One region of the Catenibacterium mitsuokai genome, then DNA from elsewhere that is predicted to be linked to it. Evidence: riboswitches for the same ligand, from Rfam matches in the RefSeq annotation. Region 1 holds a riboswitch; the other holds the start of a gene.

Region 1 (15,756 bases):
AATGGTGTGTTGAGTGCTTCATAGTCTTCTTTTGTAAAGCCTCTATGCTCAACATATTTCGCAATAATAGGATTCACTTCATATGAATCCATGATTTCTTTTGTATGAGATAATTCAACTTCGTGAAATATCATTTTTTCACTCCCCTCTTTCCAAAACAATTATAACGAATGGGACTCTAAAAAAAAAGTGTTACTTTCATTTACTCTTTTTGAAACTTCTCAACACCTTTATTTTTAATATGTTAGACTATAGTCATGAGGAGGGGATTTGATGAAGAAAGATCAATATCAAATGGATATGACGCACGGTCCATTGCTTGGTAAGATCCTAATATTTTCTATACCATTAATGTTTTCAGGGGTGCTGCAGTTATTATTTAATGCAGCAGACGTTATTGTGGTAGGACAGTTTGCTGGTCCACGTTCTATTGCGGCAGTAGGTTCTACATCTTCTGTTGTCAATCTATTAGTTAGTTTATTTATTGGTTTATCTGTCGGGGTCAATGTACTTGTTGCACGTTTTATTGCCTCACAAAGAGACAAGGATACCCATGAAACAGTACATTCTGCCATACTACTCGCAATTGTCTTTGGCTTGATCTTTGCGATTATTGGTGTGACATGTGCCAGAATGATTCTAGAAGCGATGGAATCACCGGATGATGTTATCAGTCTTGCAACAACCTATTTACGTATCTATTTTGTAAGTATGCCTTTTGTCGCTTTATATAACTTTGGGGCTGCCATATTACGTGCCATTGGTGATACAAAAAGACCACTTATATTCCTTATTGTAGCGGGTGTTATAAATGTCATATTAAACTTAATATTCGTTATTATATTCAAGATGGATGTAGCTGGTGTCGCACTTGCGACATTTACGGCTGAACTTGTTTCTTCAATACTTATTATTCACTGCTTGATGAAAACAAGTACTGTCATTCATTTAGATATTCATGCTTTAAAGTTCCACAAAGATAAGGTGATTCAGATATTCAAGATTGGTTTACCTGCAGGATTACAGGGTGCTATCTTCTCTATTTCTAATATCCTGATTCAGTCATCTATTAACTCATTTGGTTCTATTGCGATGGCAGGTAATGCCGCAGCAGGATCACTTGAAGGATTTGTCTATCAGTCTATGAATGCCATCTATCAGGCATGTATCACTTTCACAAGTCAAAATTATGGTATTAATGATAGAAAGAGAGTCGATAAAGTCCTTGCATTATGTATTGGAATAGTCACAGTTGTAGGACTTGTTTTAGGTAATCTTGTCTACTTCTTTGCGGATGAACTGATTCGTATCTATACAACAGATGTACAAGCCATTGCCTATGGTCATGAAAGATTATTATATATATGTGTACCTTATTTCATCTGTGGCTGGATGGATGTCATAGTCGGTTCATTAAGAGGTTTAGGTTATTCTACTATTCCTATGATTGTATCTTTAATAGGTGCATGTGGACTAAGAGTCTTGTGGATTCTTACTATCTTCCAATATTTCCATACACTTAATTCTATTTATTTATCATATCCAGTGACTTGGATAGTTACTGCAGCAGCCCATCTTATTACTTATATGATTCTAAGAAAAAAAGCTTTTAGCTAAAAAAAATCCATTCAGAATTTTAATTCTGAATGGTTTTTTTGTCTGGTAACTGTGCAATAATAATCGCAATAAACATGAGTACACAGCCCAATCCTTCTTTGATTGTAAGACTCTGACCTAAGATCACCCATCCTGCAAGTACTGAGAATACAGATTCCATACTCAACAAAATAGAAGCTACTGTAGGATTCATACCCTTCTGTCCAATAATCTGTAATGTATAGCCTGCTCCACTTGATAATAATCCAGCATAGAGAATAGGCACGCATCCTGCCATGATATTATGCATAGATACATCTTCAAATAAAAACATAGGAATAGTATTTAATAATGCACATGTGAAGAACTGAATACAGCTCATCTTTACACCATCTACTAAAGGTGAATAGTGATCAATGACAAGAATATGTAATGCGAATACACAGGCACATGCACATACTAATAAGTCACCTTTACCTAAAGAAAGTGATCCTGTCATACATAATAAGTAAAGACCAATCACTGCTAAGACAACAGAGATACCAATCTTAGGACTTAACTTCTTCCCTAAAAATAAGCTAAAGAATGGTACAACGATTATATAAAGTGCTGTAATAAATCCTGCTTTACCTACAGTTGTATACTGAATACCAAACTGCTGTAGGGCACTTGCTAGACCTAATACAATACCGCAGGCAATTCCTCCTGCCCATAATTTCTTATCCTTGAAGTCCATTGTATGATCAAAGAAATAAATAAGTGGTAATAAAACAAGTCCACCTAAATAACTACGTAAGGCAGTAAAAGTAAATGGTCCTACATAATCCATACCTGCACTTTGTGCTACAAAGGCACAGCCCCAGATGAAGGCTGTAAGCAGTAGTAATAAATGATTTTTATAACGCATGATTTTCCCTCCTACAAAGGGGTATTCTACATGAAATCATCATTACTTACAAAAGATATTTATCTACGATTACTTTTATTCCATCATGATCATTATCTAATGTGATTTCAGTGGCTAGATTCTTAATTTCTTCTGTTGCATTCCCCATCGCAACTGCTTTACCAGCACTCTGGAATGCTTCAATATCATTCCCACTATCACCCATCATGATTGTATTTTCAATAGGGATATTTAAGTAAGATGATAGAGATTCAAGTCCTGCTCCTTTAGTAATACCTAAAGGTGTGACTTCAATAGCTGTTTCTTCTACTACAGCACAGCTGACTGGAAATACTTCTAGTTTCTTTAAAAGCTGATTCATTGCATCAACACTTGGATTATATAAACAGAACTTAAGGATTTCATCCTTATGAACTTCTGCATATTCATAAATATCTTCTACAACAAATGCACGGCTTTCAAACATAGATTGATAGATAGCCATATTGTAGTAAGGCATATTTTCTACATCTTTTTGAGAGGCAATAGAATGCGACGAATCGAGTAAATACAACATCACATCCTCTTTCTTCACAATATCCATCATCTGTGTAAATACATCTGTATCAAAAGAATGAACTTCTAATGGCTGATCATTCTTAAAATCATAGATCAAACATCCACTTAATAATATTCCATAATCACAGAAATCTAATTCACCTTCATAGTCTTTTAATTCTGCCAGCCCTCTTCCTGTACATAAACAGATGCTCTGTCCCTTTTTGTTTGCTTCAATTAAAGAAGCTGCTGTATTTGGCGAAATCGTCTTATCAGACTTTAGAAGTGTACCATCCATATCGAGTGCCAAAAGATATCTTTCCTTGATCCATCCATAATGCAGACAAGCATTGTAGATACCATCCTTGTTGGCATCAGTAGTCACATAAGTGGCTTTCTTCTTTAATTCATCTATACCATTACCCATCGCAATACTTGTCCACTCTGGAATAAACATAGACAAATCGTTCTTTTCATCACCAAATACGACAACATCTTTAATATCACCACCAAGATGTTCCACCATACGTTTAATACCCTTGCTCTTATCTCCTGGTTCCACAAACAAGTATTCCTTATGAAAACGACACCAAGGTAACTTCTTTAAAGATTCCAGTTTCTCTTCTTCACCCTTAAAGCAGGCAATATATACTTTATAGATTTGATCATAATCACGTGGATCTAAACCTTCTACCACTTCTGTCTTCATATAAATATCATGAGTAAACTCATAAAAACGATCATCCGGTGCAAGTCTTCTTGTTTTGTTGTCAGGAGAAAAAGCCCATATCATACCCTTCTTCTCACATTCATCTATTAAATCAAGACATAATTGATAATCCAATGGTTCTATGCCTTTTAACTGATCATCAATAGTAATTCCATTCCCTCCATCACTGATCATATTATGAAAACCTAATTCATGCATATAATCATGTGCCATGGCATAACTTCTACCTGTCGCAATCGCAATAAAATGACCCTCTGCTTCTAGCTGTTTTAAAGTATATTGTGTTGATTCAGGAATATACTGATCTCCTGGTGTTCCTACAGCTAAAGTCCCATCAATATCAAAGAAAAAGTATTTTCTATTCATCATGTACCCCTCACTTTCGAGATACATTATACACGCATGAACATCCATATCTCAATCATCATTCATGCGTGTTTTTGCATATTCTAGAATGAATAGCTAGAATCTTCACATACCATATGTTCTGGATAGACTTCCATTGCATAAGAAGTTGTTCCTGAACGATTTGGATAAAAACGTCCTCTAACACTTCCTTCAATAGACACAGACTGACCCTTTTCAAAGTGGTCTACAACATACTGTGCTTTCTCATCCCAGATTACACAACGTATATAATCATAACGTGGTCTATCTTCTGTCCCTCCTTTCGTAGTAAGTAAGAAAGAACCTCTAAGTATTCCATTTCTAGATTCTTTCACTTCTGGATCAGATGTAATCTGACCTTGTAATTTAACTTCATTCATATTTTTTTCCTCCTTCTATATACTTATTCCCTAAAATAAGAATAAATTACTTAAGATTTTTAAAAAAAATTTAAATCCCTACAACCCTTATGGTATATAATGTTTAAAAACGGAGGAGATTATATGGAATTAGAAACAAAAGCAATCCATGAAGGCTGGAAGCCTGGTAATGGAGAACCTAGACAGTTACCAATTTATGAGAGTACTACTTTTAAATATGATTCAAGTGAAGAAATGGGCATGTTATTTGATTTAGAAAAAGATGGTTATTTCTATTCACGCTTACAGAACCCTACAAATGATGCAGTAGCCGCTAAACTTACTAGCATGGAAGGTGGATATGCTGGTATGTTAACAAGTTCAGGACAGGCAGCTAACTTCTTTGCGATTTTTAATATCTGTGAAGCAGGAGGACATGTTGTTGCTTCTGGTAATATTTATGGAGGTAGCTATAACCTACTTTCAGTAACTATGAAGAAAATGGGTGTAGATGTTACCTTTATTAATCAAGATGCATCTGTAGAAGAAATCAATGCAGCATTTAAAGAGAATACTAAGTGTATGTTTGGAGAAACATTATCAAATCCTACAATGGAAGTATTAGATATTGAAAAGTTTGCGTCTATTGCGCATGCACATGGTGTCCCTTTAATTGTGGATAATACATTTGCGACACCTGCCAATTGTCAGCCTATTAAATGGGGTGCTGATATTGTGACTCATTCTACAACTAAATATCTAGATGGTCATGCATCCGGTGTTGGTGGCGCTATTATTGATAGTGGAAACTTTGACTGGATGAGTCATGCAGAAAAATTCCCAGGGCTCACTACTCCAGATGATAGTTATCATGGAATCACTTATGCAAAGAGATTTGGTAAGGCCGCTTATATTACTAAAGCCACTGCACAATTAATGCGTGACTTAGGATCTATTCCTTCACCATTTAATAGCTATTTATTAAATATTGGAATTGAATCATTACCAGCACGTATGCGTGTACATTGTGAAAATGCCTTAAAGGTAGCTACATACTTAAAGAATCATCCAAAAGTAGAATGGATCCACTATCCAGGACTAGAAGATGATAAATATCATGAAGCCGCAAATAAATATATGCCTCATGGTACATGCGGTGTTATGTGCTTTGGTTTAAAGGGCGATAAGAAAGAAGCAGTGACTTTCATGGATCACCTACAGCTTATTAACATCGTGACTCATGTAGCTGATGCAAAGACTTGTATTTTACATCCTGCTAGCCATACACATCGTCAGATGACAGATGAACAATTAAAAGAAGCAGGTGTTGATCCAACACTTATTCGTTTATCTATTGGTTTAGAAAACCCAGATGACTTAATCAAGGATATTGAAGAAGCATTAAAGTACTAAAAAAGACTGCTCAAATGAACAGTCCTGAAACGGAATTTGTGCTTTTTTATCTATAGATACAACACAACATCCCCACCCCAACATAAAATATGGTTGGGGTTTTTTATCGATATTACATTTGATTGAGAAATTTTGGATTAGTGAGGGTATAAGATATATAGGAAACTTCTTTTCCTGAATCTACAGAAAGGAGGCTAAATATATGTATCTTACAGTCAAGCAGCAGGTAAAGCATCTGTCCAAGGAAGACTATCGTTCCATCAAGGAATTATGTCATATTGCAAAGAATCTTACTAATCAGGCAATCTATAACATCAGACAGCACTACTTTGCAGAAGGCAAGTATCTCAATTATGAGAAGAACTATGCACTTCTGAAGTCGTCTGGTAACTATAGAACGCTTAATTCCAATATGGCACAGCAGATACTGAAGGAAGTAGATGGTTCATTCAAATCATTCTTCGGTCTTCTTAAAAAGGCAAAGCAGGGAAAGCATGCACTTAAGGACTGCAGACTTCCACGCTATCTTCCAAAGGATGGATATACTACACTCGTCATTGGATTTGTAAGACTTAAAGGGAATAAGCTCATACTTCCATATTCAAACAGCTTCAGAAAGACACATAAGGCTGTTGAGATTACTATTCCACCTATACTGCTTGATAAGAAAGTGAAGGAAATACGTATCATACCAAAGGCAGATGCCAGGTTCTTTGAAATTCAGTACATCTATGAAGCTGAATGCATTCAAAGGAATCTCAATACAACAAATGCACTGGCATTAGATCTAGGTATCAATAATCTTGTCACTGGAGTATCAAGTAAAGGTGAAACATTCATCATCGATGGAAGAAGACTGAAGTCCATTAACCAGTGGTTCAACAAAAAAAATGCAAGATTACAGTCCATCAAGGATAAGCAGGACTATGGCAGGAAGCCGACCAACAGACAGAAGGCATTGGCACGCAGGCGTAACAATAGAATAAATGACTACATGAACAAGACTGCACGCAAGGTGATTGATTACTGTATCGATCATGATATTGGAACTCTTGTTGTGGGCTATAATGAAACCTTTCAGAAGGATTCCAACATAGGCAAAAGAAACAATCAGACTTTCGTCAATATTCCATATGGAAAGCTGAGAGACAAGCTTGAATATCTCTGTGAGCTGAATGGCATCATACTTGTAATGCAGGAGGAGTCCTACACATCAAAGGCCAGCTTCTGGGATAAGGATGTCATACCAGTCTATAAGAGTGATGATACTGAAGAATACCATTTCAGTGGAAAGAGAATACATCGTGGACAGTATAGAACAGCGAGTGGACAAGTTCTGAATGCAGATGTAAATGGTGCATTAAATATCATGCGTAAAAGTAGCGTTGTGGATGTAAACATCCTATACAGTAGAGGCGAAGTGGACACGCCTATAAGAATAAGGATTGCCTAGCAATAGGTGGAGACTTAAATATCAATCTTCTTAAACGGATGCGTAAGCATCTAAAAAAACCGACTTAATAAAATATTAAGTCGGAGTAGTTCACTATGCTTTCCATAAACCATGAAGATTGCAGTAGTCATAAGCTGCCACAACTTCATCACCTTCACCAACATAGAATACAGCTTCAGGCTTATCAGAAGGTGTTAACTGTTTAAACTGAGTACCATTCTTAGTTTCTAATACAATTAATGTAATGTAGTGTGCTTCAGTCATAGGATGTTCTACTGATCCTACAGATACTGTTACTTTATTATCTTCTACTTTCACTACAGGAACATGCTTTTCAACTGCGGCATCAGTTGTATTTGGTGTTAATTCCTTCATAGGTTCACCACAACAAACGACTGGTACACCAGAATCCACAAAATGAGTGATAACATTACCACAATGTTCACAACGATAGAATTTCATATTCAATTCCTCCTTTATCTAATACTATCATAACACTTTTAGAACAAGACTACGAATGATATGCTTTCTTTTAATATTTTTCCAGTCAAAATTGTAAAAGTGTTGATTACAAAAGGCTTTTTTTTGAGTGTTATTAGTGAATTTTTTCCAAAATAATCTTGTAAATATTTACAAAAGGCATTATTATGTAAATGGAAATAATAATAGAAGTTTTATATGGAGGTGATACGTATGACTAGTGATTTTAGTATTGCTGTCCACGCTCTCGTCTATTTAGGTAAAAACCAAGACCTTATTTCTAGCGATGAACTTGCAAAGCATATTTGCACTCATCCAGTACGTGTAAGACGTGTTATGATCAAATTGAGAGAAGCGGGCCTTATTAAGGCTAAAGCAGGTGTTGATGGAGGATATCGTCTTGATAAAGAAGCTGATGATATTACTTTATCTGAGATTGCGAAATCTGTCTCAAATGATTATATCCATGTGACTTGGCACAATGGAGAAGATGGAAGAGAAGCCATTAAGGACTCTAAAGTAGAACAAGCCATTGATTCTATTTTTGTAGATCTTAATGAAGCGTGTGACAATTTGTTGAAAAACAAGACCATCGAGGACATTATGAATATATCGAAGTAGAAATGGTCTACAATCAAAAGAAGCAGCCTAGATGGCTGCTTTTTTAAAGTCTAATACTAAGTTTAAGATAATGCCCCCTACAACCATTCCTGCACCAATTAAACTGATACCAGATATTGTCTCATGGAAGAAGATAAAAGCCCACAGAGGCGCTAGAATGACTTCTAACATGCAAATAAGATTGGCTGTAAAAGCTTCTGTACAAGAAATACCTAATGCAAGAAATATACCACCTAAACACATTGGAAAGAAACCATAACCACATACACCAAAGGCATCAGTAATATGGAAGTTAGGAAGTCCTCTAAAGACAATTAAGCCTACTGTAAGAGAGAACATATAAGCAAATATTGTCGAAGAGAAAGCTTCAGCCTCTTCTTTGTTGTTGAGGTAGAACTGCATTCCAAAGCAGGCTCCTGATATAATTGCGAGTATATTTCCTAATAGATGCGAGAAGGAAAGAGTATCCGCAAAGAATAGTGCCATACCGATAAAGACAATCGCAATGATCCCCATTTGTCTTTTTGTCGGTAATTTACGTAAATCAATTGATTGATAGATCAATACAAAGATTGTTGATGAGTATTGTAATACAATCGCATTGGCCACTGATGTGAGCTTATTGGCATAGATGAATGTTAAACTCATAAGGAACTGAAAGACCCCCACTGTAACTGTCATTTTATTGAATACCAGCTTCTTATGATGAATGATCATACTAAGAGGTATTGCGACAATAGAACTCATCATTGAGAATCCCAGCCCATTTAAGTGGCTTGCACGTATAAATAAACCTGCAAGTGACCAGCAGAATGCTGTCATAAGCAAGAAGAATACACCTTTTGTACTTATTTTATTTTCCATAATACAGCCACTAATAATGCGATAATTAAAGGAATAAGCACTGGCACAACAACACATAAACCAAATAAAAGAATATTATTCATAAAAGTTCACACTCCTTTTCCCCATTATAGCATGCTATAATGAGGAAAACAAAGAGGAGATGGAATCATGTGGGTTGTTGAAAGAATTGATGAAAAAGGGTATTATCATCTAGAAAACTTAAAGACAGGTGAAACCATTTTAAAGAGAGGTTTAAATGCACATGAAAATGATGTATTAGATGAATGCTTCCGTGTTTTACCTGAAGAGACTAAGAAGAGAAAACAAGAAGTGGATGATTTATTCCACTCTCTTTTATAGAGGTGACTACATGTTAATTAATATACAGAATTTATCTTATGCGATTGGTGAGAGACAGTTGTATAAGAACTTGAATATGATTGTAGAGGATACAGATAAGATTGCCTTAGTTGGTGTCAATGGAACAGGTAAGAGTACTTTATTAAAGATGATTGCCCATCATGACAGTCCTGCAATCACTTATAAGAAGGATCTAAAGATTGCTTATTTACCTCAGAATCCTGTATTTAGAGATAATGAAACGATTCTTAATGAAGCAAAACATATTCTTAAGGATGTCCCTGAATATTCTATTAAGTCTTCTTTGACACGTTTTGGTTTAGAAGATATGGATCAGGTAATCAGTACTTTATCTGGGGGTCAGAAAAAACGTTTAGCTCTTGCTATCGTATTACTGGAAGAATGTGATTTACTTATTCTAGATGAACCGACTAACCATCTAGATACCCCTATGATTGAATATCTAGAAAAATATTTAATTAAGCGTTCTAAAGGGTTACTTATGGTCACTCATGATCGTTACTTCCTAGAACGTATTACAAATAAGATCTATGAATTAGATAGAGGTGAGATTTTCCCTTATGTAGCCAATTATTCACACTTCCTAGAATTAAAGGCAGAAAGAGAAAACAATGCCTTACAGGCACAAAGAAAAAGAAACCTCTTCTTAAAGAAAGAATTAGAATGGGTCAGAGCAGGTGTTCAGGCACGTTCTACTAAGAGTAAAGACCGTTTACAGCGTTTTGAAGAATTATCTTCTATTGAACAAATTCAGGAGAAAGGAACTGTTGAACTTATAGATACTACAAGTCGTTTAGGTAAGAAGACTATTGAGTTAGTGAATGTGTCTAAAAGCTATCCTGATAAGGTGATGTTTAAGCCATTTTCTTATTTATTTAAGAGATTTGACCGTATAGGTATATTAGGACAAAATGGCTGTGGTAAGACAACGTTACTCAATATGATTGCAGGTATTATCACTGATTATGATGGTGAGATTATTATTGGTGATACAATCCGTATGGGCTATTTCCAGCAGCATTTCCATTATGATGATCCTACAATGAGAGTTATTGATTATATTAGAGAAACAAGTGATAATCTAGAAACAAGTGAAGGTACACTTAGTGCTCGTAATATGTGTGAACGTTTCTTATTTGATGACCATGCCCAATATACACAGATTGGTAAGTTATCAGGTGGTGAACAGAGAAGACTTTATTTATTAAAGGTTTTAATGGGTGCACCGAATGTATTACTATTAGATGAACCGACGAATGACTTAGATATTGAAACATTGAATGTATTAGAAGATTATCTAGATACATTTAAAGGTATTGTGATTACTGTATCCCATGACCGTTATTTTCTAGATCGTATTGTGGATGGTTTATTTGTCTTTAAGGATCAGGAAATTCATTATGTGAATGGTGGCTATAGTGCTTCTATTGATATCACTAATACTAAGAAAGAAACAGAATCTCAAAGAGAAGACTATCGTAAACAGGCTAAAGAAAATAGAAAGAGAAGATTAACCTTCAGTGAAAAGAAAGAACTAGAAGGTATGGATGATCTTCTTATGAATCTAGAAACACGTTTAAGTGAAATCGATGAAGAAATGGGAAGTACCCAGGATTTTGAAAAGCTCGATGAATTAAGTAAAGAACGTGATGAAGTTGAAAAGACTTTAGAAGAAAAGAATGAACGTTATCTAGAACTATTAGAAATAGAAGAAAGCTAAACGAAAAGAGGAACCCATTTGGATTCCTCTTTTGCTATATAAGGAGAAGCATTAGACTCATTTGAATAATTTATCAAACCCATCTTATTGATATTGAGTTCTTTTTATTATTAGACTTTTTATGGATTCAACATTTTATTAGAAATTTTCATTTCTCATTTAATATAAGATCGAATCTTACTATAATCGCCGTATTTCTTCATTTTACTTTTCGGTTCGTTAGACTAGGAAGTCAAGTAACATGTCTTATATTTAATGTTTTATCTTCTGTCTTCTCTTTTCGCTTATATCATACATTATCATTCGCATGAATGCAAGCGTTTTCATCTAATTTTTATAAAATGAAAATTTATTGATAAATAGATGCTTTTTCACAAATACAATTGACGTTAGTATACATATACTATACAAAACAACTACGCCAGCGGTAGAAGTACTCTAAGTGAGCCTACCTGCGCAAAAATCTCCTTGTCTATCGACAGGAGGTTTTTGTTTTCAAATGAAAAAGCTATGGCTTTTACATCACCATAGCTTTTTCTGCTGGATACTAGGATTACATCTTTTGGATTCAATTTCCAGCATCATAGATAAATGGGAAAACCTTTTTATAGCCTTCCAATATATAGATCAACGTACCTTATTATTATATTCAGGAGCTATCTCCCGTTTCCACCCATCATATAAACCATACATTATCGATATTGCATATAAATCATTATCGGTGGATAAATACGTTTTTCCTAATTTAATTGAGTATCCTCAATGGATACTCAGTCACAGTATCCCATGGGAATCTCTCCTTTCTGACCAAGTTCTTTGAGATGAATGTATATGTTAAGGAGGTCTTCCTCCTCTCTTTCTGACTTAATTATAGCCTAATAATTACAATTATGCAAGCGTTTACATTCTATTTTTATATAATGAAAATGCTTGTTTTATTATATTCTTTTATCTATAATGACATTAGTTATATGACTGACGGAAGTGGAATTGACCACAGGGAGTATAATAAATCAAATGAAGAAGCCGACCGTCTGGGCAAAGAAGCCTGGAGTATGTGTCGGCTTCTTTTTTTGGAGGAATCTATGAAAGAATTAGAATTAAAGTATGGCTGTAACCCTAATCAGAAACCTGCTAAAGTGTTTATGGAAGAAGGAGAACTTCCTTTTACTGTCTTAAATGGTAAACCTGGTTATATCAACTTATTAGATGCTTTTAATAGCTGGCAGCTAGTGAAGGAATTAAAGGAAGCAACTCATATGAGCTGTGCGGCAAGTTTTAAGCATGTATCTCCTGCTGGTGTAGCTATCGGGACACCTTTAACTGAAGTAGAAAGACAGATGTATTTTGTAAAGGAAAGTGCTGAAGTGTTAAGTCCAATCGCTAATGCATATATTAAGGCAAGAGGTAGTGACCGTATGAGTTCATATGGTGATTTCTGTGCTCTTTCTGATGTATGTGATGAAGTAACTGCTAAGCTTATTAATCGTGAAGTCAGTGATGGTATTATTGCGCCTGGTTATACAAAAGAAGCTTTAGAAATACTTAAGAAGAAAAGAAGAGGCACTTATTGTGTATTACAGATGGATCCCCATTATGTACCTAATCCAGTAGAAATTAAACAGGTATTTGGTATTACATTCCAGCAAGGTAGAAATAACTGCGTGATTAATGAAGAGATGTTTAAGGATGTTGTATCTAAGAATAAAGATATTCCTGAACATGCATTACATGATTTAATCCTTTCTATGATCACATTAAAGTATACACAGTCTAATTCTGTATGTTATGTCAAGAATGGTCAGGCTATTGGTATTGGAGCTGGCCAGCAGTCTCGTATTCATTGTACAAGACTTGCTGGTAATAAGGCAGATGTCTGGTTCTTACGTCAGCATCCTAAGGTATTAGGTTTACAGTTTGCAGATGGTCTAAAACGTGCTGAAAAGGATAATACAATTGATGCGTATGTATCAGATGATTATGAAGATGTACTTGGTGAGGATGTATGGCAGAACTATTTCAAGGTAAAACCAGAAGTATTCACAAAAGAAGAAAAGAAAGAATGGTTAAAGAAGAATACAGATGTTGTACTAGGTAGTGATGCATTCTTCCCATTTGGAGATAATATTGAACGTGCCCATAAGAGTGGTGTAAAGTATGTGGGTGAGCCTGGTGGTTCTATTCGTGATGACCATGTTATTGATACATGTAATAAGTATGATATGGTTCTTGCATTCACACATCAGAGATTGTTCCATCATTAATGCACACTTTTGAAAAAACTATGTTATAATGCACTTTATGAGAATAAATGAGAATGTAGAAATCAAGGAACTCACTACAATGCGCCTAGGCGGTCTAGCGCGTTATGTGATTGAATTAGAGACCGTAGAAGATGTAGAAAAAGCTTACTTATTTGCAAAAGAACGTCAGCTTCCTGTATTTATTTTAGGAACAGGAAGTAATGTAATTGGAAAAGATGAAGGTTTCAAGGGGGTTATTCTTTTAAACCGTATTAAGGGTATACGTTCTATTGATGAATTAACAGTTGTTGCAATGGGTGGAGAACTACTTGATGATCTTGTTGCTTTCACTACAGAAAAAAATTTATCTGGTATTGAAGCATTGAGTGCTATTCCTGGTACAGTAGGTGCTGCACCTGTACAGAATGTAGGTGCTTATGGTCAGGAAATTGTACAGGTATTAGACTCTGTTCTTGCTTATGATTTAAAGGAAGAAAAGTATGTCACTATTAAAGCTGAAGATATGAAGCTAGGCTATAGATCAAGTATCTTCAATCATGGTGAAGATGCAGGACGTTATTTGATTATCTCTATGACTATTCACTTAAGTCATGATACACTTACTCCTCCTTTCTATACTTCTTTACAGAATTATGTAGAAGAACATCAGATTACTGATTTCTCTCCTAAATCTATTAGAGAGATGGTGACTGAAATACGCTGGTCCAAGCTTCCTAAACCTGAAGAAATGGCAAGTTCTGGATCATTCTTTAAGAATGTTTATTTAGATGATGCTGAAGCTGATCGTTTAAGAGGCATGAATGTACCGGTATGGGAAGGAAATAAAGTCCCTTCTGGATGGTTGATAGACCATGCTGGATTAAAGGGAATGGTTTTCCATGGCATGCGTGTATCTGAGAAAGCTGCACTGATCTTAATTAATGAAAGTGCACAAAGTTATGCACACTTAAAACAGGCTAGAGAAGAAATCGTTTCTATTATTAAAAAGAAATATGGTTTAACTCTACAACAGGAACCTGTTGAACTGGAATAAATTTTATTCCAGTTTTTTTGTGTTCTTTCTTATGATATAATTAGTTAGATTAGGAGGAATTGCTATGTTATTTATCACTGATAATGAATTTGAACGTGTTGTATCTAGAGCACGTAACCGTGATATTGCACGAGAATATTATCGAAGAGATTATGTTGTGAATGTTTCTATTACAACTGATAATCGTGGTTATTATCATATTTCTGGTAAGGTTATGATTAATGGTAATATCTATCTTCCTCGTGTTCTTGTAAATCCCAATTCTAAAATAGTTTCTACAGACTGTAATTGTATTTATGCCGATGAATATACAGCCTGTGGTCATATAGGTGCCCTTATCTTAAAGGTTCAGGAGTTATCTCCTAACACGTTCCCTTATCGTTATGCTGTTGATTTACAAAAGCGTGCACAGGAAGAAAAGAAAAGTGCTATGAGAGAACGTCTTTTATGGGAACAGCGTATGCAGGAATATAGACGTAAAGAAAGAGAAAAGGAAACCAATGAACTGACTGATTATATTAAAAAACAATTAGTGAATCAGTTTACACCTGTTGATTCTACACCTGTTCATTTAAGACTATATGCAGATGACTGGCAGTTTGGCATTACTTTAAAGATTGGACGTAATAGAGATTATATTGTAAAGAGTATTCCTAATTTTGTGACACAAATGCAAAATAATGAATATCATACGTATGGTAAGACACTCGCTTTTGTGCATAATCCTGATATTCTTGATGAACCTTCAAAGAAGATTTATCAATTTATTTTAAGATATTATCATTCACATTTATCTAGTAATAACACTTTATTCATCAATGATGATAATGTCGATGCTTTCTGGGATTTACTTGAAGAAATCCCTCAGGCAATGCATCCTTTTGCTCGTTTAGAGGATGAATTACATCCTGTTGTATCAGTGTCTAAGGATAAGCATGATACAATTCTAGAATTGGACACAGACCTCTCACCTTACTATATTGGTAAGAAGAACTTATATAGTTATAGCCCTTCTACACATTCTTTTAC
Region 2 (15,756 bases), 1.3 Mb from region 1:
TTAACACGTTCTGTAGCATTACGAATACCTGACAAATCTTCCAATACAAAGAGAGTGTGCTTTGGGTTGTTTTCAACGAGTGCCTTCGATACCTGATGGTTAATATCCTGCATCCAACGGTTTTCTCGCTGACCGATAGCTTTCAATCTTCGTCTTGAAGATGGCGTATGTCGCATTTGAAGTTCTTTACGAAGCTTGGAATAGTTAGCGCGTTTCTGCTTAATAGCTTTACCACTAACAAATCCAGAGTTATGTTTGCTGTCATAAGTTGCAACAACAAAGTTAATACCTCTGTCGATACCTACAACGTTACAGATGTCAGTAATATTACTTTCTTCAACCTCATAGGTAACTGGTATATGCAGATAGTATTTACCATGCTTATTTACAAGTCTGGCAGTACCAAACTTATAAATCGTATGATCGAAATACTTAGACATTCCATCTGAAAAATAAGACAACTTCACACGACCATTAAGAGTATTGATTGAAAAACAGTTTTGAGTTAAGGAATAATCTCTGTTCCAAACCAAATCATACTGAGGCTTTTTGAACGATGGTTTAATCCACTCATTCTGATTTTCAAGAATGGTCTTATATCTGGCGATAACAGTCTTCAGAACAGACTGCGCCATCTGCGATTTAAGGTTAAACTTTTCTCGTAAAGTAGAATACAAAGCCTTATTAAGTGAAAACTGCTTTAAGTCATGAGTGCGGAATACATAGTCTGAAACATAATTGCAGGCATTACGATCAACAGACATAGTTTCATCAAGCAAAACCTTATCTGCTTCAGCTGCGATTATTTGAATTTTGGCTGTAATAGTCATCTGTTCCATAGATGCACTCCTTTCATAGATATTTCACTATATATTATATCTAATTTATAGAGAAACATCTATATTTTGAGGTGAACTGTGGATAGTAGATATAATCGTCATAACAGACGAAAATACAGCCTGAAAGTACATATAATCCTTGTGACCAAATACCGTAACCAACTACTTAAAGATTCTATCGCCGATGATGCTAAACAAGAGATTCTCCATATAACTAATACTGGCGCTACGAAATTATTGCGATAGAAACTGACAAAGACCATATACATTTCTTATTAAGTTACGGTACAGCAGATAGAGTTTGCGATATTGTCAAAATTGTAAAGCAGGAAACAACATACCACTTATGGCAAAAGTATAGTTCAGTCTTATCAAGACAGTATTGGGAGGAAAAAAAATTTGTCCATATGGTTATTTTGCTTGCAGCATTGGAGAAGTGTCATCAGCAACTATACAAAAATATATTGAAAGTCAGAGATAATAAATAACGATTTACGAGGCTCCTCTCACCGCCTAAAGGCAGTGGGTTTCCGCCTATGACAAACAAAAGGATTTATTTATGAATACACTTATTAGAAATAATGATCATAGCTTACAGAATATCCAAGGAACTTTGGTGTTTGTGGTACCCACTTATGCCTGGAGAATACCTCGTATTGTTGAAGAATGGATTCGTTCGACAGCTTTTAAGGATGTTGAAGAAGTCTATTTTGTGATGGATTGTGGGGGAAATATAGGCAATGCAGGTCATTATAATAGAAAACTATGTGAGAAGAAGGGTTTCAATTATAAAGGTACAATGGAAATCATTATGCCAGAAAACTATCTCGCAATGTTTAATACACCAGAAGATGATGAAGCCAAAAAGATTATTAAACAGGCAGATTCTGTTATTAAACAAGCAGTTTCCTATATCCATCAGCATTTACCTTTTCCTAATATGTCATTACAATTGAAAGACAAGTTCCAATCTTCTATTGTGAATACAGTTTTCTATCCACTTTTTGTGAAAGCAGATGCTTTCTATAGTACGGATGAATGTATTGGATGTGGATTATGTGAGAAATTATGTCCGTTAGAAAATATACAAATAAAGGATCATCGTCCTGTATGGGGTAAGGAATGTACGCATTGTATGGCATGTATTGCGAAATGTCCTAAAAAGGCGATAGAATATGGGAAGAAAAGCAAGGGAAAGAATAGATATTATATTGACTAGGTACAACTTGATAGTTTATCGCTTATTCAACTAGATAGTTATGTTATAATAGTAGAAAAGAAAGGAGTGTCCATATGAGAAAAGCTATACCTTTAGGAGTAGTAGATTATGAAACCTTAAAGAATCAGAATTATTTTTTTATCGATAAAAGTATGATGATTTATGATTTTTTAATGAGAAAAAGTACTGTCACTCTTATTACTCGACCTAGAAGGTTTGGAAAAACAATCAATATGTCAATGATGTCTTCATTCTTTGATATTACTAAAGATTCTAAAGAAATATTCAAAGATACAAAAATTGTTGAAACAGAGTATATATCAGAAATGAATCAATATCCTACAATCTTCATTTCGTTTGCGAATGCGAAGAATGATAAATGGAATGTTGTAAAGGAAATTAAATTACAACTGCGTAAAGAATATGATCGATATGCTCATGTATTTGAACAAAAAATGACTGTATTTGAACAAAACGAGTATGAATCTCTTGTACAAGGGCTAATGACAAAAAATGATGGACTTCTAGATAATATTACCGATGCACTCTCTTTTTTGATGGAACGATTAGAGAAATACTATCACAAAAAAGTAATGGTATTCATAGATGAATATGACACACCTTTTATCGAAGCTCATGTTGGAGGATATTATGAAGAGTTGCGAGGGGGATTATCTTCCTTGCTTCATAATGCATTAAAGACATCTACGAGCCTACATTATGCAATGATGACTGGTATTCAAAGAGTAGCGAAAGAGAACATCTTCAGCGATTTGAATAATCTGGTTGTATGTACAGTAAAAGATCCAGAATATTCTCAATACTTTGGCTTTAAAGAAGAAGAAACGAAGCAAACATTAGAATATTATGATTTATCACTCAATGATGAAGTGAAATCTATGTATGATGGATATCATTTTGGAGAACATGATATCTATAATCCATGGTCTATCTTGAATTATGCTTCTAGAAAAGTATTAGAGCCTTATTGGGTGAATACGAGCAGTAATATAATGATTAAAAAAGCAATATCTAGCAGTGATGAAGCTTTTGAGAGAGGCTATGAGGAGCTTATTCGAAATGGCAAACTCGAAACCACTGTAAAAATGGATACGAGCTTTTTTGAAGTAAACAATACAGAAAACTTGTGGGGTCTTTTGGTTAATGCTGGATATCTCACATTACACAAAACAATATCTATTCAAGATAGCCTGTATATCATAAAAATTCCTAATCAAGAAGTTCAATTAGAGTTTAGAAAACTTACAGCCTATCATTTGAAAGCGACTGAAACAGATCTGACAGTACTATTTAATTCATTAAAACGTTGCAAAAAAGATGATTTTGAAGATAGATATCGAAAGATTTTACTCACATTACCTTCTTATCATGATTTGAAAGATGAAAATAGCTATCATATGATGCTGCTAGGAATGTGTGCCTGGCTTTCTAATGAGTATGAAGTAATCAGTAATCGAGAAGTAGGAAAGGGAAGATGTGATATCATACTAAAATCTAAGAAAAATCAAATATCATATATTCTAGAATTTAAGTATACAAATGATAGTTCAGTTGATTTGAAACAACTCGCAAAATCAGCGATAGATCAAATTGACAGTAGAAGATATGATAGTGAATTAAGTGGAACAGTGATTCGCATAGGACTAGCACATTATCAAAAAAATGTAGAAATTGAATGGCAATAAGAATATCGGATATTATTTCTGATATTCTTTTTTCTATGAAAAAGAGCTGTAACGCTCAAATATTCGTTACAACCTTTCACAAGTATTTTCCAATTTTACTATGCTTATTCTGCTTAATTTCTTCCACAGTTCCCGTCGCAATAATCTCTCCACCAAGTTGACCGCCCTCGGGTCCCATATCAATAATGTAATCAGAATTTCTAATAACATCTAAGTCATGTTCAATCACAATAATAGTCGCTTTTTGATGAATTAAAGTATCAAATACACGAAGTAGTGTCTCTACATCTAATGGATGTAATCCAATAGAAGGTTCATCAAAGATAAAGATGCTTCCATCTTGTACTTTTCCTATTTCTGATGCCAGTTTTAATCTTTGTGCTTCTCCACCAGATAAGGCAGGTGTTGCTTCACCAAGAGTCAAATAACCAATTCCTAAATCCACTAGAACCTGTAGTTTTTCTTTAATCTTCTTACTTTCTTTAAATACATCTAACGCTTCTAAGATAGTAAGAGACATCACATCCTTAATAGAATAACCATGGTACATTATAGAATCCACATCATTGCTGTAACGTGTTCCATCACAATGTTCACAAGTCATTTCTATATCTGGAAGAAACTGTATATCCATAGAAATAGTACCAGTACCTTCACATACAGGACATCTTAACTTACCTGTATTATAAGAAAAATCACCTGCACTATATTGATCACTTAATCTTCCATACAATCTTCTTAAATGATCAAATACACCAGAATAAGTTGCGACAGTACTTCTGACATTATTTCCAATAGGGGACGCATCGATCAAATTAATCTTATTGACCCATGATGCATCCAATTCTTTTACATGTTGAGGAAGTCTTTCGTGATTTAATGAAGCCTTTATAGCAGGATATAACGATTCAAGAATCAATGTTGTCTTACCACTTCCAGACATACCAGTAATTGTAGTAAGAACTCCTTTAGGAATAGAAATATCCAGTGGTTTGACAGTATGTATTGTATCTGTCTTAAGTCTTAAAAAGCCCTCATTAAAAATCTCTTTCTTATTTCTTACAAGAGTTTGATGTAAATCATTGAGATAAGGTCCAATGATAGAATTCTTATCCTGAATGATTTCATCAATAGTACCCTGACTAATTATAGAACCACCATTTTTACCTGCTTCAGGCCCTATTTCAATCATATAATCCGCTTCTTTAAGAATTCTTGTATCATGATCGACCAAAACAATAGAGTTCCCATCCTTAATCAATTCTTTCATAATCGCAATCAAGCCATCTACATTGGCAGGATGTAGTCCAATAGAAGGTTCGTCAAGAACATAAAGAACACCTGTCGTTCTGTTTTTTACAGTACGTGCAAGCTGTACTCTTTGTAGTTCCCCTGTTGATAATGTAGAAGAAGCACGATCAAGAGTCAAATAACCAAGACCTAAAGACAGCAATGCATGCGCATTAATCATGAATTCTTCAAGAATACTAGAACCTATTTCTTTCACATCATCATTAAGGGTATTGATTACCTGTGGAAGCCATGCAGCTAAATCCTTTAAACTCATCGCACATACTTCAGTTAAAGTCTTACCACCTAGCAATGTAGAATTCGCACGTGTATTAATACGAGAGCCATGACAAGTCGGGCATGTCTCTTCCTTAAGGAATTTACTGACACGCTTCATATTCTTTTCGTTCTTGACCTTCTTTAATGCATTCAAGACAGTTGCTTTGGCACTATAGTAAGTAAAATCTAATTCTCCTGCTTCCACGCTCTCTTTATTCTTAGGACGATAGAAAATATGTTTTTTAACCATTGGTCCATCATATACAATATGCTTCTCTTCTTCTGTTAATTCTTCAAAAGGAACATCAGTACGCACACCCATGGCGCGACAGACATCTTTCATCAATGACCACATGAGTGTATTCCATGGCGCCACAGCCCCTTCATCAATAGTTAGATGGGGATCAGGAATCAAAGAATCAATATTAATTGTTTGTACAATACCAGTGCCCTGACAATCAGGACATGCGCCTTGTGAATTAAAGGCATACTCCTGTGCACTTAATCCATTAAATCTTTCGTGGCAGATTGGACACTCAATCATTTCACCTCTCGCTACATTTGTACTCGCAGGTACTCTATGTCCGTTAGGACATAAATAATCTCCACAACGTGAAAATAATAAGCGAATAGAATTCAATAATTCTGTCAGTGTTCCAAAAGTAGAACGAATGCCTGGTATATTAGGTCTTTGATGTAATGCTAGAGTACTAGGAACATATCTAATAGAATCTACTTTGGCTTTTTCTCCTTGAGAGATTCGTCTTCTTGTATAAGTAGATAATGCTTCTAGATATCTTCTAGAACCTTCAGCATAGATGACTCCTAATGCTAAAGAAGACTTGCCACTTCCTGATACACCAGAAATAGCGACAATCTTATTTAGAGGAATATCAACGTCAATATTTTTTAAGTTATGTACCTTTGCGCCTCTTATTTCCATATGATCAATCATACAAAATCCTCCACATAATATAAAAAACTAGCTATCTCTAGCTAGTTCATCTTAATTAATGGTGCGGCCGATGAGATTTGAACTCACACAGACGTACGTCCACAAGTCCCTCAAACTTGCGTGTCTACCATTCCACCACGGCCGCAACTTTGTGCAACTCAAATTATACTTGAGTTGCACATAGAATTCAACTATTTTTTAAGAAGATTATAGAGAGACTGAGCGTAGATAGCAGCTGCAGTTAATAAATCATCTAATGAAATTAATTCATTTTCTTCATGCATATGATGGTTTTTGCCAGGGAATTCACAACCAAAAGCAACACAGTTAGGCATTTTCTTTGCATAAGTTCCACCACCGATAGTCTGAGGACCATGTTCATGATCATTTGTGAACTGTACATATGATTCATGAAGTTTCTGAACTAATTCACTATTAGGATCTACATATAATGCAGGACCAATATCATGTTCTTCACTCAAGCCATACTTATTAACAGCTTCATCTACATTCTTAACAAGTTCATCATTGTCTGAGTCATGAGGAAGACGTAAATCAAGAGTTAATGAACCTTCATTATTTTCATAATCTAAGATACCAAGGTTAACAGTTAAAGCACCCATTTCACCAGTAAATGCGACATTGAACTTTTCACCTAAATAATCATTGTATAAATATTCATCAACGAATTTTGCGTAGCTATTATCAGTTACACTTGCAATATAATGACATAGGTTACTTGCGGCATTATTACCTAACTGAGGCTGAGATGCATGGGCACTCTTACCTTTTAAGAATAAGTGTGTGTTACCATCTACAACTTCTAAAGAACCCTTGAAGTTATTTTCTTTTAAGAATGCATTATATGATTCTTCATAGTCAGTACCCTTTAATACAGCTTTAGCCTGATCTGGTACGATATTCACTACACGTCCTGAATGAATAGAGATTACCTTATCATCATCTGTTTTCCCCTTGATGATGAAATGACAGTTACCTTTTTCACCATATACAACAGGGAAATCAGCATCTGGAGTAAATCCCATCTTTGGATATGGACGATGCTGGAAATAGTAATGCATACAGCGAGAACCATTTTCTTCATTACATCCAAAGATGATACGAACCTTCATCTTCTTTTCAAAATCAAGTTCATTGACAATCTTAGCAGCATAATAAGCGGCAATTAAAGGCCCCTTATCATCAGCCACACCACGACCATAGAGTGTATCTCCATCAAGAGTCATATCATATTCTGGATAATCCCATTCCTGACCTTCAGTAGGTACAACATCTAAGTGTCCAAGAATACCAAAACAGTCTTCTCCTTCACCAATATCAATAGAACCAGCATATCCATCACAATCATCAGTAACAAATCCATCTCTTTGACCAATAGAAAGCATTAAATCAAGCGCTTTACGGTTGTTTTCACCAAATGGCTGATTTTCTTTCGCAGTAGATTCATCAAGAGTTGAAGGGATCAGACATAAGTCCTTTAAATCTTTCAGCATTTCATCTTTATGCTTTAATACTTCTTCTTTGAAATCAATCATTTTATTCACCTCAGTGACTATTATATACAATTTTTGAATTATTTGAAACACACATACTGCACCTTTTTGTAACGTTCGTTCAAGAGTTGTGCTAATATAGTAAAAAGGGGGCAAAAGAATATGGAGAATAAAGACATACAGTTTCATATTACAGTCAAAGGTATTGTGATTTATGAAGGTAAGACATTAATCTTGAAACGTGTGAGACCTTCATCAGATGGACTTGGTTATTGGGAATTACCAGGTGGGGGATTAGAATACGGGGAAGATCCTCACCAGGCATTAGTAAGAGAATTAAAGGAAGAAACAGGACTTGATATTGAAATCATTAAGCCAGTTTATACATTTACGGCTATTAGACCACATTATCAGACAGTGGGTATTGGTTTCTTGTGTATTCCTACAAATGATCAAGTTAAGATTTCATTTGAACATACAGATTATAAGTTTGTGGATGAAGATGAACTAGAGAAGACACTTGACCCACATATCTTTAATGATATTAAGAAAACAATCGAAGAATATAACCAGATAAGAGAATATAATGAACTAAAAAGAGAAGCGAACTAGCGCTTCTCTTATTTCATATAGATCTTTTCAACTTCACAGATATACATTGTATGAAAATCTTTATTAGGATAGTTCTTATCCACAAGCGTTTCATCTAAGAAACATTCAGGCTTGATTGTATCTTCATAGAGTTTCTTTCCCACAACAACAATGTCTGCTTCTTCAAATGTAGGAAGACCTTCAATAAAAGTAGGTGTTAAATCAGTCTTCGCAATCTTATCTCCATCACGTCCAGACTCTCTACCAAGTATTGTTAAATCTTTCATATGTTCTCCATTAAAGAATGAAAGAGTCATCTTATCATTAGAATCTATAAATTCCTTTGTATAACGCTGTGGTCTTACAAAACAAGTCATCACTGGCTTATTCCATAATGTACCCATCTCGCCCCATGAAATAGTCATAGTATTAAATGCGTCTTTATTACCTGCACTAAGTAGTGCCCATTCCTTATTCAATTTATTGAATATTTTTAAATCAAATGTATTTATATCTACTTCTTTAAACATAGTCATTACCTCCGTTTTTATATTATAAACTTATGCCACTATTTAATCAAATTTGTGCTTGTCAAACAATAGGTTATTTGATAAACTACAACTGTATTATACGACTGACGGAAGTGGAATTAACCACATGGAGTATAATTTCTTGAAGAGCCGACCGTCTGGGCAACGTCCTGGACTTAGTAGGCTCTTTTTTTGTTTTTTTAAAAAAATGGAAGCATGCAGGTACCGGATTAGTATATAATTGTTTTAAAAGAAAATAACCTGAAAGAGAGGAAAAACAAAAAAATGTTAACAGACGTAGAAATTGCACAGAGTACAGTCATGGAGCCAATTAAAAATGTGGCTGAAAAGATTGGACTGACTGAAGATGATTTAGAATTATATGGTAAATATAAAGCAAAAATCTCTTTGGAAACTATCAAGAAAGTTGAAAATAATCCAGATGGTAAATTAATCCTTGTAACTGCAATCAACCCAACACCTGCAGGTGAAGGTAAGACAACTACAATGATCGGTTTATCACAGGCATTACATCAGTTAGGCAAGAAATCTGTAGTTGCAATGCGTGAACCAAGTTTAGGTCCTTGCTTTGGTATTAAAGGTGGTGCAGCTGGTGGAGGATATGCCCAGGTTGTTCCTATGGAAGATATCAACCTTCATTTTACAGGTGATATTCATGCCATCACTTCAGCAAATAACTTGATTGCAGCAATGCTTGATAACTCTATTCAGCAGGGTAACCCTTTGAATATTGATACTAGACAGATTGTATGGAAGAGAGTTGTTGACTTAAACGATCGTGCTTTAAGACATATTGTTGTTGGTTTAGGCGGTAAACCAAATGGTGTTCCTCGTGAAGATGGTTTTGATATTAGTGTTGCAAGTGAAGTCATGGGTATCTTATGTTTATCTACTTCTCTTGAAGATTTAAAGGCAAGAGCAGCAAGAATGATTGTTGCTTATAATTATGATGGTGAACCAGTCACTGTTGATGATATTCATGCAACTGGCGCTGTGACTTTATTATTAAAGGATGCCATCAAACCTAACCTTGTACAGACTTTAGATCATACTCCAGTATTTGTACATGGTGGTCCATTTGCCAATATCGCTCATGGATGTAACTCAGTTATGGCTACGAAGCTTGCTATGAAGCTTGGTGATTATGCAATTACTGAAGCAGGATTTGGTGCTGATTTAGGTGCTGAAAAGTTCTTAGATATCAAGTGTCGTCAGGCTGGATTAAATCCAGATGCAGTTGTAATTGTTGCGACTGTTCGTGCATTAAAGATGCATGGTGGTGTCAATAAGAAGGAATTAGGTACTGAAAACCTTGAAGCATTAAAGAAGGGTATTGGTAACTTAACTAAACATATTGAAAATATTAAGAAGTTTGGTTTACCTTGTATCGTTGCTATTAATGCTTTCCCTACAGATACAGGAGCTGAATTAAAGCTATTAGATGATATGTGTAAGGAATTAAATGTTGAAGTATCTATTTCTGAAGTATGGGCTAAGGGTGGCGAAGGAGGCATTGATCTTGCTAACAAGCTATTAAATATCCTTGATACTGAAGAATCTCATTATGCACCAATCTATTCATTAGATATGCCTATTGATGAAAAGATCAAGACAATCGCCAAAGAAATTTATGGCGCAGATGATGTTGTCTTCACTAAGAAGGTGGCAAACAAGATCAAGAAGTTCACTGCTCAGGGCTTAGGTGATTTACCAATCTGTATTGCGAAAACTCAGTATTCTTTATCAGATGATCCTACTTTACTTGGACGTCCTGAAGGATTCAAGGTAACAATCAGTGATTTGATTCCAAATACTGGTTCTGGATTCTTAGTTGCTATTTCAGGAAATATTATGCGTATGCCAGGTTTACCAAAAGTACCTGCTGCCAATAATATGGACATTGATGAAGAAGGTAAAATTACTGGTTTATTCTAATAATTGAGGTCAAGTTTAGGTGAAAGGCCTCTGAGCACCTAGATCATGAAAGTCATAATGAAAATAATGGAGGACTGAAATGAAAGCTGCAGTAATTATGGGTTCTGCCTCTGATGAAGCAAAGGTAGAAAAAGGAATTGCTATATTAAAAGAATATGGCGTAGATGTTGAAGTACGTGCTTTATCTGCACACCGTGCACATCGTGCATTGAGTGAATTTGTAGAAGAATGCAACAACAATGGAACAGATGTTATCTTAACAGCTGCTGGTATGGCTGCTGCCTTACCTGGTGTCGTTGCTTCTATGACAGTGTTACCAGTTATTGGTATTCCAATTAAAGGTGCAAGTTTAGATGGAATGGATGCCTTATTATCAATTGTTCAGATGCCTTCTGGTATCCCAGTTGCAACAGTTGCAATTGATGGTGCTAAGAATGCTGCCTGGTTAGCACTTGAAATCATGGCAATCAAATATCCAGAATTAAGTGAAAAATTAAAGAACAACCGTCAGGCTATGGAAAAAGCCTGCTTAGATACAAATAACGAAATTTCAGAAAAATATAGATAAGAGGAGAAAACAACAATGGAAAAGAAAGAATTAATGTACGAAGGAAAAGCTAAGGAAATTTTTGCAACTGATAACGAAGATGTTATCTTAATGCATTATAAGGATGATGCAACTGCAGGTAATGGTGTAAAACATGATCAGTTTGCTGGTAAAGGTGTATTAAACCACACTATTTCAGGTATTATCTTTGACATGTTAGAAGAAGCTGGTATCAAGACTCATATGATTGAAAAGTTAAATGATACTGATGATTTAGTTAAGAAAGTAGAAATCTTCCCACTAGAAGTAATTGTGCGTAATATTACTACAGGTTCTTTCTGTAAGAGACTTGGTGCTAAGGAAGGTGTTGTTTTAGCAGAACCAATTTTTGAAATTAGTTATAAGAATGACGAATATGGTGATCCATTAATCAATGAAGACCATGCTGTAGCTTTAGGTCTTTGCACTAGAGATGAATATAACACTATCAAATCTGAAACATTAAAGATCAACGAATTACTTAAAGCTTTCTTCTTAAGATTAAACTTAAAGCTTGTAGATTTCAAAATCGAATTTGGTAAGACTAAAGAAGGCGAAATCGTATTAGCTGATGAAATTTCACCAGATTCTTGCCGTTTATGGGATGTAGATACTAACAAGAAGTATGACAAAGACGTATTCAGACAGGATATCGGTGACTTAATTGAAACTTATAAAGCAGTTCTTGCAAGAATGGAAAAATAATAGATAAAAGGATGAAGAAACATGGATTATAAAAAAGCTGGAGTAGATATTGAAGCAGGTTATAAGTCAGTGGAATTAATGAAGAAGCATGTTAAGGCTACTATGAGACCAGAAGTACTTGGTGGTATTGGTGGTTTTGCGGGTGCTTTTGATTTAAGCAAGATCAAGGATATGGAAGAACCAGTTCTTTTATCAGGTACTGATGGATGTGGTACAAAGGTTAAGCTTGCTTTTGTAATGGATAAACATGATACAATCGGTATTGATGCAGTTGCAATGTGTGTTAATGATATTGCTTGTTCAGGTGGAGAACCTCTATTCTTCCTTGATTACATTGCATGTGGTAAGAACTATCCTGAAAAGATTGCGACTATCGTTAAGGGTGTTGCTGAAGGATGTATTCAGTCTGAATGTGCTCTTGTTGGTGGTGAAACTGCAGAACATCCAGGTTTAATGCCTGTTGATGACTATGATTTAGCTGGTTTTGCAGTAGGTGTTGTAGATAAGAAAGATATTATCGATGGTTCTACAATCAAGCCTGGTGATGCTTTAGTTGGTATTGCATCTACTGGTGTACATAGTAATGGATTCTCTTTAGTACGTAGCGTATTTGATATGACTAAAGAATCTTTAGATACTTATTATGACGAATTAGGTACTACTTTAGGTGAAGCTTTAATTGCTCCTACTAAGATTTATGTAAAAGCATTAAAGAGCGTAAAGAATGCTGGTATCAAGGTTAAGGGATGCAGCCATATTACTGGTGGAGGATTCTATGAAAACCTTCCTAGAATGTTACCTGATGGTGTAAAGGCTGTTGTTAAGAAGGACAGTTATAAAGTACCTCCTATCTTTGGTTTAATTGCTAAAGCAGGAAACGTTGAAGAAAAGATGATGTACAACACATTCAATATGGGATTAGGTATGGTTCTTGCTGTTGATCCAGCAGATGTTGAAAAGACTATCGAAGCAATCAATGCTGCTGGCTATGAAAGCTATGAAGTAGGTTATATTGCTGAAGGTGAAAAGGGAGCAGAATTATGCTAAACATAGCTGTATGCGTATCTGGTGGTGGAACTGATCTTCAGTCCATCATCGATGCGTGTGAAGCCGGAAAAATCAATGGACAGATCCGTCTGGTTATTTCTAACCGTAAGAAGGCTTACGGTTTAGAAAGAGCCCGTCTTCATGGTATTCAGGCAGAATGGATCAAGGATGAAGATGAGATCTTAAAGAGATTTGAAGAAGAGAAGATTGATGTTGTTGTATTAGCAGGCTATCTTGCTATTGTGGGAGATAAGTTACTTGCACAGTATAAGAATCGTATTATTAATATTCATCCCTCACTTATTCCATCTTTCTGTGGTCCTGGATTCTATGGAATGCATGTCCATGAAGCGGTGTTTAAAAGAGGTGTGAAGGTGTCAGGTGCAACTGTTCATTTCGTTACTGGAGAAGTGGATGGTGGACCAATCATCTTACAAAGAGCGGTTGATATTTCAGACTTAGAGACTCCTGAAGACATTCAGGCACGTGTCTTAGAAATCGAACATGAAATCTTACCAGAAGCTGTTGCTTTATATTGTGAAGGACGTGTTTCTGTAGAAAATGAAAGGGTGAAGATCAGTTGAAAAGAGCGTTAGTATCAGTTACAAATAAAGAAGGTATTGTTGAATTTGCGAAAGGTCTTGAAGAATTAGGCTTTGAAGTTGTTTCTACTGGTGGAACATATAAGAAACTATTAGAAGCAGGTGTAAAAGCCATTGAAATTGATGATGTGACAGGTTTCCCTGAAATCCTTGATGGAAGAGTTAAGACACTTCATCCAAAAGTACATGGTGGTATTCTATTTAGAAGAGATGTAGAAGAACATGTCAAGACTGTAGAAGAAATGGGTATTACACCTATTGATCTTGTTTGTTGTAATCTCTATGAGTTTGAAAAAGCGCTTAAGGCTGGCAAGCCAATGGCTGAAATGATTGAAAATATTGATATCGGTGGACCTTCAATGATCCGTTCTGCTGCTAAGAACTTCAAGGATGTATTGATTGTTACTGATCCAAAAGATTATGATGCTGTATTAGAAGCTATTAGAGAAGATAAGACTGATTTTGAATTCAGAATGAATCTTGCTTATAAGGCTTATAGCTTAACAGGCAGCTATGATGCAATGATTTCTCGTTATTTCGCTGATCAGGTGCATGATGAATTCCCTGATATCTTAAATATTTCATTAAAGAAGACAGATCATTTACGTTATGGTGAAAACTCTCAGCAGAGTGCAAATGCTTATGTTGATCCATATGTTCAGCATTCTTTATTAGATTATGAACAGTTACATGGTAAGGAAATTTCTTTCAATAACGTGAATGACTTATATGGTGCAGTTGCCTGCGTAAGAGAATTTGGTGATCAGTTAGTGACTGTTGCAATTAAGCATTCAACACCTTGTGGAGTTGCTATTGGTAAGACTGGTTATGAATCTTATAAGCGTGCTTATGAAGGTGATCCAACTTCTATCTTTGGTGGAATCATCGCTGTAAACTATAAGATTGATAAGGAAACTGCTTTAGAAATGAAGAAGACTTTCTTAGAAATCATTGCAGCACCTGATTTTGATGATGATGCTTTAGAAGTATTAGAAAAGAAGAAGAACTTACGTTTATTAAAGCTTAAGAATCTTGATGCACGTGATGCTAAGTATGATATTAAGTATCTTGAAGGTAAAGCACTTGTTCAGGAATTAAATACTAAGCTTATTGATGAAATGAAAGTAGTAACTAAGAAACAGCCAACAGAAGCTGAATTATCTGATATGGAATTTGGTTTAAAGGTTGTTAAATATGTTAAGTCTAATGCGATTGTATTAGTGAAAGATGGATGTACTCTTGCAGTAGGTGGAGGACAGACTTCACGTATCTGGGCATTAGAAAATGCAATTCATAATAATCCTGATAAGGATTTTCATGGTGCTGTATTAGCAAGTGATGCATTCTTCCCATTTAGTGATTGTGCACAGGTGGCTGATAAAGCAGGCATTAAGGCTATTGTACAGCCTGGTGGATCTGTTCGTGATCAGGAATCTATTGACTATTGTGATGAACATGATATGACAATGGTCTTCAATGGTTATAGACATTTTAGACACTAAGGAGGCGTTATATGAAGGTTCTTGTTATTGGTAGTGGTGGAAGAGAACATGCAATTGCCTGGAAATTAAAACAGAGTAAACATGTTACTGAATTATATGCTATTCCTGGTAATCCTGGTATGGATGCTGTATGTATTCCAGGTAGTGTAGAAGATATGCCTTTTATCTTAAAGACTGTTGAAGAAAAGGGTATTGATTTAACAGTGATTGGTCCTGAAGTACCATTATGTATGGGACTTGCTGATTATCTTGAAGAAAGAGGACATAAAGTATTTGGCCCTAGAAAAGAATCAGCTATTCTTGAAGGTTCTAAAGCCTTCTCTAAGGATTTTATGAAGAAGCACAATATTCCTACTGCAAAGTATGAAGAAGTGACTGATTATGAATCAGCTGTTAAAGCATTAGATGCATTTGATCTTCCTGTTGTTGTTAAGG

What was found. Region 1 has a riboswitch for ZMP and ZTP ahead of NQ499_RS02330 (phosphoribosylaminoimidazolecarboxamide formyltransferase). Riboswitches for the same ligand answer to the same signal wherever they lie in the genome.
Region 2: another riboswitch for ZMP and ZTP. It lies ahead of NQ499_RS09610 (formate--tetrahydrofolate ligase); the one in region 1 lies ahead of NQ499_RS02330 (phosphoribosylaminoimidazolecarboxamide formyltransferase).

The regions. Positions count from the first base shown of each region.
Region 1 covers NZ_CP102271.1:467,995-483,750, reverse strand. The annotation lists gene NQ499_RS02395 (hypothetical protein) at 1-134, opposite strand, end outside; gene NQ499_RS02390 (MATE family efflux transporter) at 274-1,617, shown strand; gene NQ499_RS02385 (DMT family transporter) at 1,637-2,503, opposite strand; gene NQ499_RS02380 (Cof-type HAD-IIB family hydrolase) at 2,550-4,139, opposite strand; gene NQ499_RS02375 (single-stranded DNA-binding protein) at 4,220-4,537, opposite strand; gene NQ499_RS02370 (O-acetylhomoserine aminocarboxypropyltransferase/cysteine synthase family protein) at 4,661-5,929, shown strand; gene NQ499_RS02365 (RNA-guided endonuclease InsQ/TnpB family protein) at 6,132-7,382, shown strand; gene NQ499_RS02360 (desulfoferrodoxin family protein) at 7,476-7,844, opposite strand; gene NQ499_RS02355 (RrF2 family transcriptional regulator) at 8,076-8,483, shown strand; gene NQ499_RS02350 (DMT family transporter) at 8,511-9,347, opposite strand; gene NQ499_RS02345 (DUF3006 family protein) at 9,498-9,689, shown strand; gene NQ499_RS02340 (ABC-F family ATP-binding cassette domain-containing protein) at 9,700-11,430, shown strand; gene NQ499_RS02335 (hypothetical protein) at 11,930-12,250, shown strand; ZMP/ZTP riboswitch at 12,392-12,477, shown strand; gene NQ499_RS02330 (phosphoribosylaminoimidazolecarboxamide formyltransferase) at 12,516-13,694, shown strand; gene murB (UDP-N-acetylmuramate dehydrogenase) at 13,732-14,727, shown strand; gene NQ499_RS02320 (DEAD/DEAH box helicase) at 14,792-15,756, shown strand, end outside.
Region 2 covers NZ_CP102271.1:1,828,068-1,843,823, reverse strand. The annotation lists gene NQ499_RS09655 (transposase) at 1-839, opposite strand, end outside; partial or broken gene tnpA (IS200/IS605 family transposase) at 918-1,320, shown strand; gene NQ499_RS09645 (EFR1 family ferrodoxin) at 1,399-2,058, shown strand; gene NQ499_RS09640 (AAA family ATPase) at 2,133-3,764, shown strand; gene NQ499_RS09635 (excinuclease ABC subunit UvrA) at 3,841-6,288, opposite strand; tRNA gene NQ499_RS09630 (tRNA-Leu) at 6,348-6,433, opposite strand; gene pepV (dipeptidase PepV) at 6,480-7,844, opposite strand; gene NQ499_RS09620 (NUDIX hydrolase) at 7,965-8,414, shown strand; gene NQ499_RS09615 (flavin reductase) at 8,423-8,923, opposite strand; ZMP/ZTP riboswitch at 9,014-9,094, shown strand; gene NQ499_RS09610 (formate--tetrahydrofolate ligase) at 9,209-10,879, shown strand; gene purE (5-(carboxyamino)imidazole ribonucleotide mutase) at 10,959-11,447, shown strand; gene purC (phosphoribosylaminoimidazolesuccinocarboxamide synthase) at 11,463-12,170, shown strand; gene purM (phosphoribosylformylglycinamidine cyclo-ligase) at 12,192-13,217, shown strand; gene purN (phosphoribosylglycinamide formyltransferase) at 13,211-13,801, shown strand; gene purH (bifunctional phosphoribosylaminoimidazolecarboxamide formyltransferase/IMP cyclohydrolase) at 13,798-15,321, shown strand; gene purD (phosphoribosylamine--glycine ligase) at 15,333-15,756, shown strand, end outside.